One region of the Pseudarthrobacter sp. B4EP4b genome, then DNA from elsewhere that is predicted to be linked to it. Evidence: riboswitches for the same ligand, from Rfam matches in the RefSeq annotation. Region 1 holds a riboswitch; each other region holds the start of a gene.
The links. A riboswitch is a leader RNA that binds a small molecule or an ion and turns the genes downstream of it on or off. The one in region 1 is predicted to bind S-adenosylmethionine.

Region 1 (3,236 bases):
CCCGGACTGCAGCGCCGAGAACGCCAGCGGCAACTCCTTGGTCACGGCGTGGGAGGCGGCCAGGAACGCGCCGGCTGCCCTGGGACCGAGGGCCAGGAGGGCGCCGATTTCCGCGGCGACAGCCATTTCCAGTGCCTGCACCGGCGTGTCCGGCCCCGCAATGGCGTGGGCAGTCTCCGCGTACGTCACGGCAGCCCGGGCCTTCACAGCGGCGAACCCGGCCTCCGCCACTCGCGCCCCGGCAAGAATGTCAAGGCACCCATCCGCCAAACCGGCAAACGGATCAGCAGCCGAGTATGGCTCCGAACCACACCCATCCACCTCGGAATTGAGCACAGCAAGGGCGGCCTTGATGTCCTCAAACGCCTTCACCACCGCCGCTTTCCCCATAAACCAATCATCGTGAGGGGGTCTGACAAAACAGGGCCTTCAGAAGCTATCCCAGGGAATTTCTTCAAAATTTTTTTGGCGTTTTCCATGAAATCCCAGGACACCAGGTGATGGCGCGTTGTGGGGAAAGCTGCGGGAGGTGGTGGCGCGTTGCGGGGAAAGCTGCGGGAGGTGATGGTGGGTTGCGGGGAAAGCTGCGGGAGGTGATGGTGGATTTCTCTTCAACCCGGAAATCGGGATCCTTCGGACGATCGGGGAATATGGCTGCCGGCCCAGACTCAATCCCGGACGGGTCCGGAAAATGGATTCGGCCGCCATCAACTGGTGACGCCGTTGTCACCGGCTGATGGCGGCCGAAGTTTGGAAGGACAGGGTGCCCAGGCGATAACCGGGGCGCACCACTACGACGCCCGGGCGGGACGGCCCGGGCATCGGACGGAGGGTCAGATGGTGACGGCTCCGCTGGCGGTTTCGAAAGTGACGGACAGGATGCCGGGCGTACCGTGCGGCGCCACCCAGTCAACGGCTACGTCTTCGAGGGGCTTTTCCACCGGCTCGCCCAGCCACTCGGTGACCCGTGCAGCCGACCCGGCAATGGTGAGGCAGCTCATCTTGACGTTGCTCTCGTAGGCGTTGGACGGGTGCAGGGACGGATCGCCCTCCCACTTGAGCATGTAGGGAACCTGGGGGTCGGCGATCAGGCCGAGGATCCCGATCTGCTTCCAGACCAGTTCGCGGCCGTCAGGAAACTTGCGGTTGCCGTTGACGGCCGAGCGTCCAAGCCGCTCTTCAAACGGGGCGAGGTCGTCCACTTCGACGCACCAGCCCATCCAGCCGCCGCCCGCAGCAGACCGGGCACGCACGGCCTGTCCAAACGGCGCCTTGTCCGAAGCAGGGTGGTCCAGGACCTCCACGACTTCGAGGTATTTGTGCCCGGCGAGGGGGATGATCATGTTTCGGGTGCCGAACCGGGGGTGTACCCCGCCCTTCACTGCCTCGACGCCGAGGGCAGAAGAAATACGTTCGGTGGTGGCCGCCAGGCCATCGTGTTCACAGGCGTAAGAGACGTGATCCATGCGCATGCCATCATCTTGGCACTTTGTGATCGGGCTCTCAGCTAAGGGTACCCTTACTGGGATTTTCGCTGGTCAGCCCCCACAAATTCGCACCAGGGCACGTAAAGATGTCCAGGACCATGTTCGTCACAATGCTGTCGGGCGTACTCTGCGTGTTCCTACACTGGGTTCAGGTCATGAGTGCCAGCGCCAAGCCCCGGCTCGCTGGCCGGCAACCCTCCAACCGCGGTGGGGTGCCCCGGGTGAGGACCTGGCTGTCCGGCAAGAGGCCGGATGGCAAGCGCGGCCCGCAGTGCTTCGAGCATGCCGGGCCCATGTCAAAGGAGCCTTGAATTGTCCAACGGATGGTCCTTCGAAACCCGCCAGATCCACGTCGGCCAGGAGCCGGACAGCGCTACCGGCGCCCGCGCCCTCCCGATTTACCAGACCACGTCCTTTGTGTTCCCCAGCGCGGAAAGTGCCGCCAACCGCTTCGCCCTGGCCGAACTGGCTCCCATCTATACCAGGATCGGCAATCCGACCCAGGAGGCTGTGGAACAGCGGATCGCCAGCCTTGAAGGCGGCCTGGGGGCCCTGCTGCTCAGCTCCGGACAGGCCGCAGAAACATTCGCCATCCTGAATATCGCCGAGGCCGGAGACCACATCGTGGCGAGCCCAAGCCTGTACGGCGGTACTTACAACCTCTTCGCCCACACTTTGAAGAAGTTCGGCATCTCGGTCACCTTCGTTGCGGACCCGGACAACCTGGACCAGTGGCGCGACGCCGTCCAGCCCAACACCAAACTCTTCTTCGGCGAAGTAGTTTCCAATCCCCGCCAGGACGTCCTGGATATTGAGGGGATCTCCGAGGTGGCCCACCGGGCAGGCGTGCCGCTGATCGTGGACAACACCCTATCCACCCCGTACCTGATCCGCCCGCTCGAATGGGGCGCGGACATCGTGGTGCACTCGGCCACCAAGTACCTGGGCGGCCATGGTTCTGCCATCGCCGGCGTCATTGTCGACTCCGGGAAGTTCGACTTCGGCAAAGACCCCGAGAAGTTCCCGGGCTTCAACACCCCGGACCCCACCTACAACGGGCTGGTCTACGCCCGCGACCTTGGCGCCGATGGAGCACTGGGCGCCAACCTCTCCTACATCCTCAAGGCCCGCGTCCAGCTCCTGCGCGACCTGGGTTCGGCAGTGTCGCCCTTCAATGCCTTCCTGATTGCCCAGGGCCTGGAGACATTGAGCCTGAGGGTGGAACGTCACGTGGCCAATGCCACCGAAGTTGCGCGCTGGCTGGAAGGAAGGGACGACGTCGAATCCGTCGCCTACGCGGGCCTGCCCTCCAGCCCCTGGTACGAACGGGGCCGGAAGTACGGACCCAAGGGGACCGGTGCCATCGTCTCGTTCAACCTGGCCGGCGGGGCCGAGGCGGGCAAGCGCTTCGTGGACGCGCTGGAACTGCACTCCCATGTTGCCAACATCGGCGACGTCCGCTCCCTGGTGATCCATCCGGCGTCGACCACCCACAGCCAGCTCTCGCCGGAACAGCAGGCAGTTGCGGGCGTCACCCCCGGCCTGGTGCGCCTTTCCGTGGGAATCGAGCACATCGATGACATCCTGGCTGACCTCGAAGCCGGCTTCCGCGCGGCCAAGGAGGCCAGCGGCGCCTGACCACAGGCACCAACGTCGCCTGACCACGGGCACCAGCGGCGCCTGACGAGGGCACCAGCGGCGGCAAGCCGGCAAGTCACAACCAGTCACACTCTTGGCGGCAGGCGGGGG
Region 2 (3,236 bases), on a different contig from region 1:
ATGCCTGGGTGGAAGGCGGCCATGCCGGAGCCACGGGTGTTGCCCGGCTGGCCTCGCTGCGCAGGCTCCTCGGCACCGATCCCCGGATGGAGGCCCAGGAGGCCAAGGAGCTTGGCAGCGTCAACTGACAGGGCCGATCTCCCAGCAGAACCGCGCGCAGACGGTAGTTTGGAACCATGATCCAACCCGCTTCAAGCTACAACGATGACCTGCGCCTGGCCCATGTGCTGGCCGACTCCGTGGATGACCAGACCATGGGCCGTTTCAAGGCCCTGGACCTCCAGGTGGAGACCAAGCCTGACCTGACGCCGGTCACGGACGCGGACAAGGCCGCCGAAGAAGCCATCCGCGGCCAGCTGTCCCGTTCCCGCCCACGCGACGCCGTGCTGGGCGAGGAGTTCGGCAGCACGGGGCACGGGTCGCGCCGTTGGATCATCGATCCGATCGACGGCACCAAGAACTTTGTCCGCGGCGTCCCGGTCTGGGCCACCCTGATCGCGCTGGTGGACGAAGGCGAACCGGTGGTGGGTGTGGTCAGCGCACCGGCCCTGGGCAAACGCTGGTGGGCGGCCAAGGGCATGGGCGCCTACATGGGCCGTTCGCTCGCCGCGGCCACCCGGCTGCGGGTATCCAATGTGTCCAAGCTTTCCGACGCTTCCCTTTCCTATTCCAGCCTGGGCGGCTGGAAGGAACGCGGCAGCCTGGAGAACTTCCTGGGCCTCACCGAGGATGTGTGGCGGACCCGGGCGTACGGCGACTTCTGGTCCTACTGCATGGTGGCCGAGGGCTCAGTGGATATCGCCTGCGAACCTGAACTGAACCTGTACGACATGGCGGCACTGGTACCGATCGTGGTGGAAGCCGGCGGGCGCTTCACATCCCTGGAAGGGGAAGACGGGCCCTTCGGCGGCAACGCCCTGGCCACCAACTCCATCCTGCACTCCGAGGTGCTCCGCAGGTTGAACCCGGAGCTGGACGACCTCCTGTAACAGCAGCATCATCGAAGAATCAGCGGCGGGCGCCTCCTTGGAGAGGTGCCCGCCGTTCTTTTCTTCGGCAAAAGAAGCTCTTTCCGGCCAGCGCGTAACAAAGCGCTTAACAATCGCCCCGACTTAAAACCTCCCAACCCGATGTCCTACGCTCTTAACCAGGTCACGAGTGCCAGCGCGAAACCCCGGTTTGCTGGCCGGCAACCCTCCAACCGCGGTGGGGTGCCCCGGGTGACGACCAGGCCGGTCCGGAGCGGATGCGGCAAGCGCGGATTCCCGGGAGCGGGAGTCCTTCTGAAGTGAGGTCTTTCGTGACAACTGCCACCGTCTCCCCCAATGCCACCGCCACGTTCGAAGCTGCCGGGTCTGGAACAGCCCAGGCCGGAACCACCTTTGATGCCCGCCGTGCCGCCGCCGGCCGGCCGCTCGCTGCCGTCACCGGCGCAGAAATCCAGGCGCCGCTGATCCACGGCGGCCACATCCGCTACGCCAACCTTGACTACGGCGCCTCGGCTCCGGCCCTCTCCGTGGTCTCGGCCTACCTGAACGAGATCCTGCCGTTCTACGCCAGCGTCCACCGGGGTGCCGGCTACGCGTCACAGATCAGCACCTCCGTCTACGAAAACGCCCGCAACATCGTCCGCGAGTTTGTGGGCGGCCGCCCGGACGACTCCGTGATCTTCACCCGGAACACCACGGATTCGCTGAACCTGCTGGCCGGCTGCCTGCCGGAAACAGACGGACGGCCCGACGGCGATGTCCTCTACCTGGACATCGAACACCACGCCAACCTGCTGCCGTGGCAGGGCGTCCCGCACCGCAGCATCGTTGCCGCCGACACCATCGCCGGCACCATCGATGCCGTCCGCGCGGAACTGGAGCAGGGCGGGGTGAGCCTGCTCGCCGTCACCGGCGCGTCCAATGTCACCGGCGAAATCCTTCCCATCCGGGCCCTGGCTGCACTGGCCCACGAACACGGCGCACGGATCGTGGTGGACGCCGCCCAGCTGGCACCGCACCGCCGCGTGAATATTGCAGCGGACGACGTCGACTACCTCGCCTTCTCCGGCCACAAGCTGTACGCACCCTTCGGCGCCGGCGTGCTGGTGGGCCGCACGGACTGGCTGGACGCCGGAAGGCCGCACCTTGCCGGAGGCGGCGCCGTCAAGGAAGCAAGGCTCGACGGCGTCAGCTGGGCCACCGGCCCGGCCCGCCATGAGGGCGGCTCCCCCAACGTCCTGGGCGCCGCCACGCTGGCCCGCGCAACCCAGGTGATCGCCGGGCTGGACCAGGAACAGTGGCATGCCCACGAATCGGCCATCCGGTCTTTCCTGGTGGAAGGCCTGCAGCAGATCGACGGCGTCACCGTCCACCAGATTTTCAAGGACACCAACCCGGATACGGACACCATCGGTGTGGTCAACTTCTCGGTGGAAGGCTACGACGCCGGCCTGGTGGCGGCCTACCTGTCCGCCGAACACGGCGTGGGCCTGCGCGACGGACGTTTCTGCGCCCACCCGCTGCTGAAGCGGCTGGGTCTGCCTTCGGGCTCCCTGCGCGCCAGCTTCGGCGTCGGCTCCCGCCTGGAAGACGCCGAACGCCTCCTTGCCGGTATCGCGGCGCTGCGCACCAACGGGCTGGGCTGGGACTACGTGGTGGACGCCGGACGCTGGGTTCCCGCCAACGACACCCGGACCTACCCGCACTGGGCTCCCAACACCCCGGGCACCGCGGGTGCCGCTCCCTGCATCGACGACTAAGCACTTGCGGTAAATTCGGAGGATACCCAAGGGCATCAATCGAAGGAGGGCCACAGGTGGTACGGGGTGGCCCCAAACTTGACCACGGACGTCGGCGGGAGCTCGGCCAGAGCTTCCAGGACGGCGGCAGGCACTACCAGCAGGTCCGGCCGGGTTATCCGCAAGAATCCGCACAATGGCTGGTCCCCGCCGGAGCCCGCGATGCCCTCGACGCCGGGGCCGGCACCGGGAAGTTCACCGAACTCCTGCTCGGCATGGGACTGTCAGTCACCGCCGTGGACCCGTCCGAGGACATGCTCGAACAGTTGCGGGCGCACTATCCTGGCGCCACGGCTGTCCGGGCCACCGCGGAGGCGACCGGACTGCCCGCGGCAGCCTTCGACGTCGTCAGCGTTGCCCAGGCCTGGCACTGGTGTGACGCCCTCGCAGCCAGCACTGAACTGGCACGCGTCCTGCGTCCGCACGGAACTCTGGGCCTGATCTGGAA
Region 3 (3,236 bases), on a different contig from region 1:
GCAGCGCTGCAGAAGTGGAGTGGCAAAAACATTGTCGACCACCACGGTGGCACCCGCCGCATGGGCGAGTTCGCTCACCGCCGCGATGTCCACGATCTCCTGCATGGGGTTGGACGGCGACTCAAAGAAAACGGCGGTGGTGGGCTGGGACAGGGCTTCGCGCCACTGGTCGAGGTCCGGGCCGTCCACAAAGACAGTCTCAACGCCCCACCGGGGCAGGATCTCGTTGAGGATCACAAAGCAGGAGCCAAAGAGTGAGCGGGCGGCGACCACGCGGTCGCCGGCAGCCAGCAAGGCACCCAGGGCGGTGAAAACCGCGGACATGCCTGACGCCGTCGCAAAGCACGCTTCGGTGCCCTCAAGGAGTCGGAGCCGCTCCTGGAAGGTGGCCACAGAGGGGTTGCCGTAGCGGGAGTAGACAAAGCGCTCGTCCTCGCCGGTGAAGGCGCGCTCGGCAGCGGCGGCGGATTCGTACACGAAGCCGGAGTTCAGGAACACCGCCTCGCTGGTTTCCTGGAAGTTGGTGCGGTCCAGTCCGCCGCGGACGGCCTGGGTGTCAGGGCTCCAGCCGGGGGCGTCTTCGTTGAAGGTCACTTAGTTCTTTCCCAGGTTGGTTGGCAGGCCGCGGTTCTTCCAGCCGTTGACAGTGCGTTCGCCATAGCGGTCCGGCTCACCTTCGAAGCCCTCCAGGACGTTGTAGGAGGTGAAGCCGGCCTGTGTGGCGGCGATGGCGGCCGCGATGGACCGCTGGCCGGAGCGGCACAGGAACAGCAGTTCGGTGGAGCCATTTTCGGGGGCCTGCAGGCTCAGGTCCTTGATGAAGTCGGGGTTAGGGATTCCGCCCGGGAAGGTCCACTGGATGAACAGGGGATCGTTGTCCGTGGCTTTGGTGTCCGGGATGCCGATGTGGGCCCATTCACCCTCGGTGCGGACGTCCACCAGGATGGCACCTTGCTGCAGCTTGTCCCAGGCTTCCTGGGGGGTGAGGTCGCCGGCGTAGCTCATGCGTGGCCCTCGCCTGCGAACTCGAGGTCTTCGCCTGACAGTTCAAGCTCATCCACCGCAGTGGCCACCGCGGCATCAGCGGAAGCGATCGCTGCCGGCAGGACGACGGCCTGCGCCACAATGGCGGTGCTGCCGTTGAACGTGACGGCGGGGCTTCCGTGCAACACATAGCCCTCGGCCAGGGCGGCGGAAATCCGCTCACAGAAGGAGCGGTCATCAGGCCCCGTGATAAGGCGGTAGGCCAGTTCTTCTTCGTTGGCAGGGGCGTCTGACATGACGGATCTCCTTCTCTCACGCTTGCAGCTCGAATCGGTCGATATGCCGAGTATTCACCTGAGGCACCCCGCCGCGGAAGGAGGGTTGCCGACCGGCCAGTCAGGGCTTGGCGCCGGTACTCATTACTCCCCAAAAACGTAACACTTGGCACGAGGGCCCGCACCGCCGTCGTCGTCATGTTCCGTAACCGAAGCGCTGCTGGAGCAACTTGGACGCACTTGCAGACGGTTCCCGGAACGGACGACGGCGGGAGTCACCACGGGCGGCTCAGGGCACCTGGCGCCCGTGGCTGCTTTCCGGGCAGATAGGGTTCTTGTGGGGCGCCGCCCCGGCAGTCGGAGCAAAGTCCTTGGGGGGGTCCTCATCAGTACGCCAACAGCCGCCGAACTGCAACATCTTTTAGGCCATGGCCGTCTGCCAAACCGTCGCGGGCAACTCACCCGACAGTCCCTTCTCCGCGCCGCAGCTGCCCTTCTTGCCGCGATGCTGATTGCCGTCCTGGCAGTGATACTGCCCGCCGGGGCCGCCCGTGCTGCAGACACCATCCCGGCCGAGGGCAAGCCGCTTCTGGGCGCAGTCCTCGAATGGGGCGAGGACACCGCGGCTGGCTTTACAGACAGGCTGGGAGCATCCCCGGCGCTCTTCGGGCATGACATCGCCCTGCCCTTCCGCGGCTCGGAGGAGGAGAACATCAGGGGCTTCCTGGAGCAATCGGGGATGCAGGGCGCCCACGCCATGCTGACGGTCAAGCCCAGCATCGCCCTGGAGCAGGTCACCGCCGAGGCCGCCGCATCGTTTGCCGCTGAGGTACGGAAGCTGACTGCGAACTTCAAGGGCGAGGTGTTGATCCGCTTTGCCCCCGATATGAATGCCAGCTGGGTGGAGTGGGGCCAGCAGCCGGCCGCCTACCGGTCCGCCTTCCGGGCCGTCGCTGAGGCCTTTGAGGATACCGGCGGCCGTACGTCGATGGTGTGGGAGCCATACCTGGGAACGGGCTACCCCTTTGACCGGAACCGGAATGCCCCTGCGCCGGGCAGCGAGGGTTTCGCCCTCCTCGATAGCAACCGCGACGATGCGTGGAACGGTTCGGACGCGGCGTATGCCCCGTATTACCCCGGGGACGATGCCGTGGACTGGGTGGGTCTGACCGCGTTCCACGATGACACTGCCGGCGGGGCGCCGGTCAACACGGTGCCGCGGCCGAACGAACTCCAGGAAATGCTCACAACCTCCGGCGGGGAAAATTTCTACGGCACATATGCGGCAGGGAAGGACAAGCCGTTCGTCCTGCAGACGGCTGCGTTTTACAGCCCGGCATCCGGCGGCGCCTCGGATCTGGACATCAAAGCGGGCTGGTGGGACCAGGTCCTGAGTACGGCCACCTCCACGGACTTCGCCAAAACGGCGGCCGTAGTCTGGGACGAGCGGACCAGCACCAGGGACACTGGGGTGGCAAGCATTGACTGGCTGCTCACCGGAAACCCTGCGGTTGCGGCCGCCGCCCGGGACCGTCTAGAGACGTCCTCCATGGTGACCGGCCCGGTGACCCAGGTTGCGGCCGGCAGCGGATACGTCCGGGCCAACACACTCACCGGCGCCGCCGCCTGGACTGTGGGTGCGGCGCTGCTGATCCTCCTGGTGGCGTTGTGGCAGGTTCCCCGCAGGGTCAATACAGCAACTGCGTGGAGCTACACGGATCCTTCAAAGCGGGATTCGCGGGTGGACCTCCTGCGCGGCATGGCCATTGTGTTTGTGGTGGTGAACCACCTGGGCATGACGTCGCTGTTCCAGCTGTTGACCCAGGAAGCTGTGGGCTTCGTTTCCGGGGCCGAGCTTTTTGTCCTCTTCTCGGGCATCGTGGTGGGCATGGTCTACGGACCCAGGGTGAACGCGGACTTCGGAACCGTGGTGGACCTGACATCCCGGCGGGCAGGCAAGCTCTATGTAACGGCGCT

Region 2: it holds a riboswitch for S-adenosylmethionine, as region 1 does, so the genes downstream of both, FNL14_RS21800 (aminotransferase class V-fold PLP-dependent enzyme) here and FNL14_RS11825 (bifunctional o-acetylhomoserine/o-acetylserine sulfhydrylase) in region 1, are expected to answer to the same signal.
Region 3: it holds a riboswitch for S-adenosylmethionine, as region 1 does, so the genes downstream of both, FNL14_RS19315 (DUF1737 domain-containing protein) here and FNL14_RS11825 (bifunctional o-acetylhomoserine/o-acetylserine sulfhydrylase) in region 1, are expected to answer to the same signal.

The regions. Positions count from the first base shown of each region.
Region 1 covers NZ_VHIJ01000032.1:18,230-21,465, reverse strand. The annotation lists gene FNL14_RS11835 (HNH endonuclease signature motif containing protein) at 1-390, opposite strand, end outside; gene FNL14_RS11830 (VOC family protein) at 834-1,472, opposite strand; SAM riboswitch class IV at 1,639-1,755, shown strand; gene FNL14_RS11825 (bifunctional o-acetylhomoserine/o-acetylserine sulfhydrylase) at 1,800-3,125, shown strand.
Region 2 covers NZ_VHIJ01000073.1:10,373-13,608, forward strand. The annotation lists gene FNL14_RS21790 (ribosome small subunit-dependent GTPase A) at 1-128, shown strand, start outside; gene hisN (histidinol-phosphatase) at 177-989, shown strand; SAM riboswitch class IV at 1,151-1,264, shown strand; gene FNL14_RS21800 (aminotransferase class V-fold PLP-dependent enzyme) at 1,301-2,749, shown strand; gene FNL14_RS21805 (class I SAM-dependent methyltransferase) at 2,806-3,236, shown strand, end outside.
Region 3 covers NZ_VHIJ01000058.1:1,283-4,518, forward strand. The annotation lists gene FNL14_RS19305 (O-succinylhomoserine sulfhydrylase) at 1-594, opposite strand, end outside; gene FNL14_RS19310 (rhodanese-like domain-containing protein) at 595-1,005, opposite strand; gene FNL14_RS19315 (DUF1737 domain-containing protein) at 1,002-1,280, opposite strand; SAM riboswitch class IV at 1,294-1,408, opposite strand; gene opgC (OpgC domain-containing protein) at 1,765-3,236, shown strand, end outside.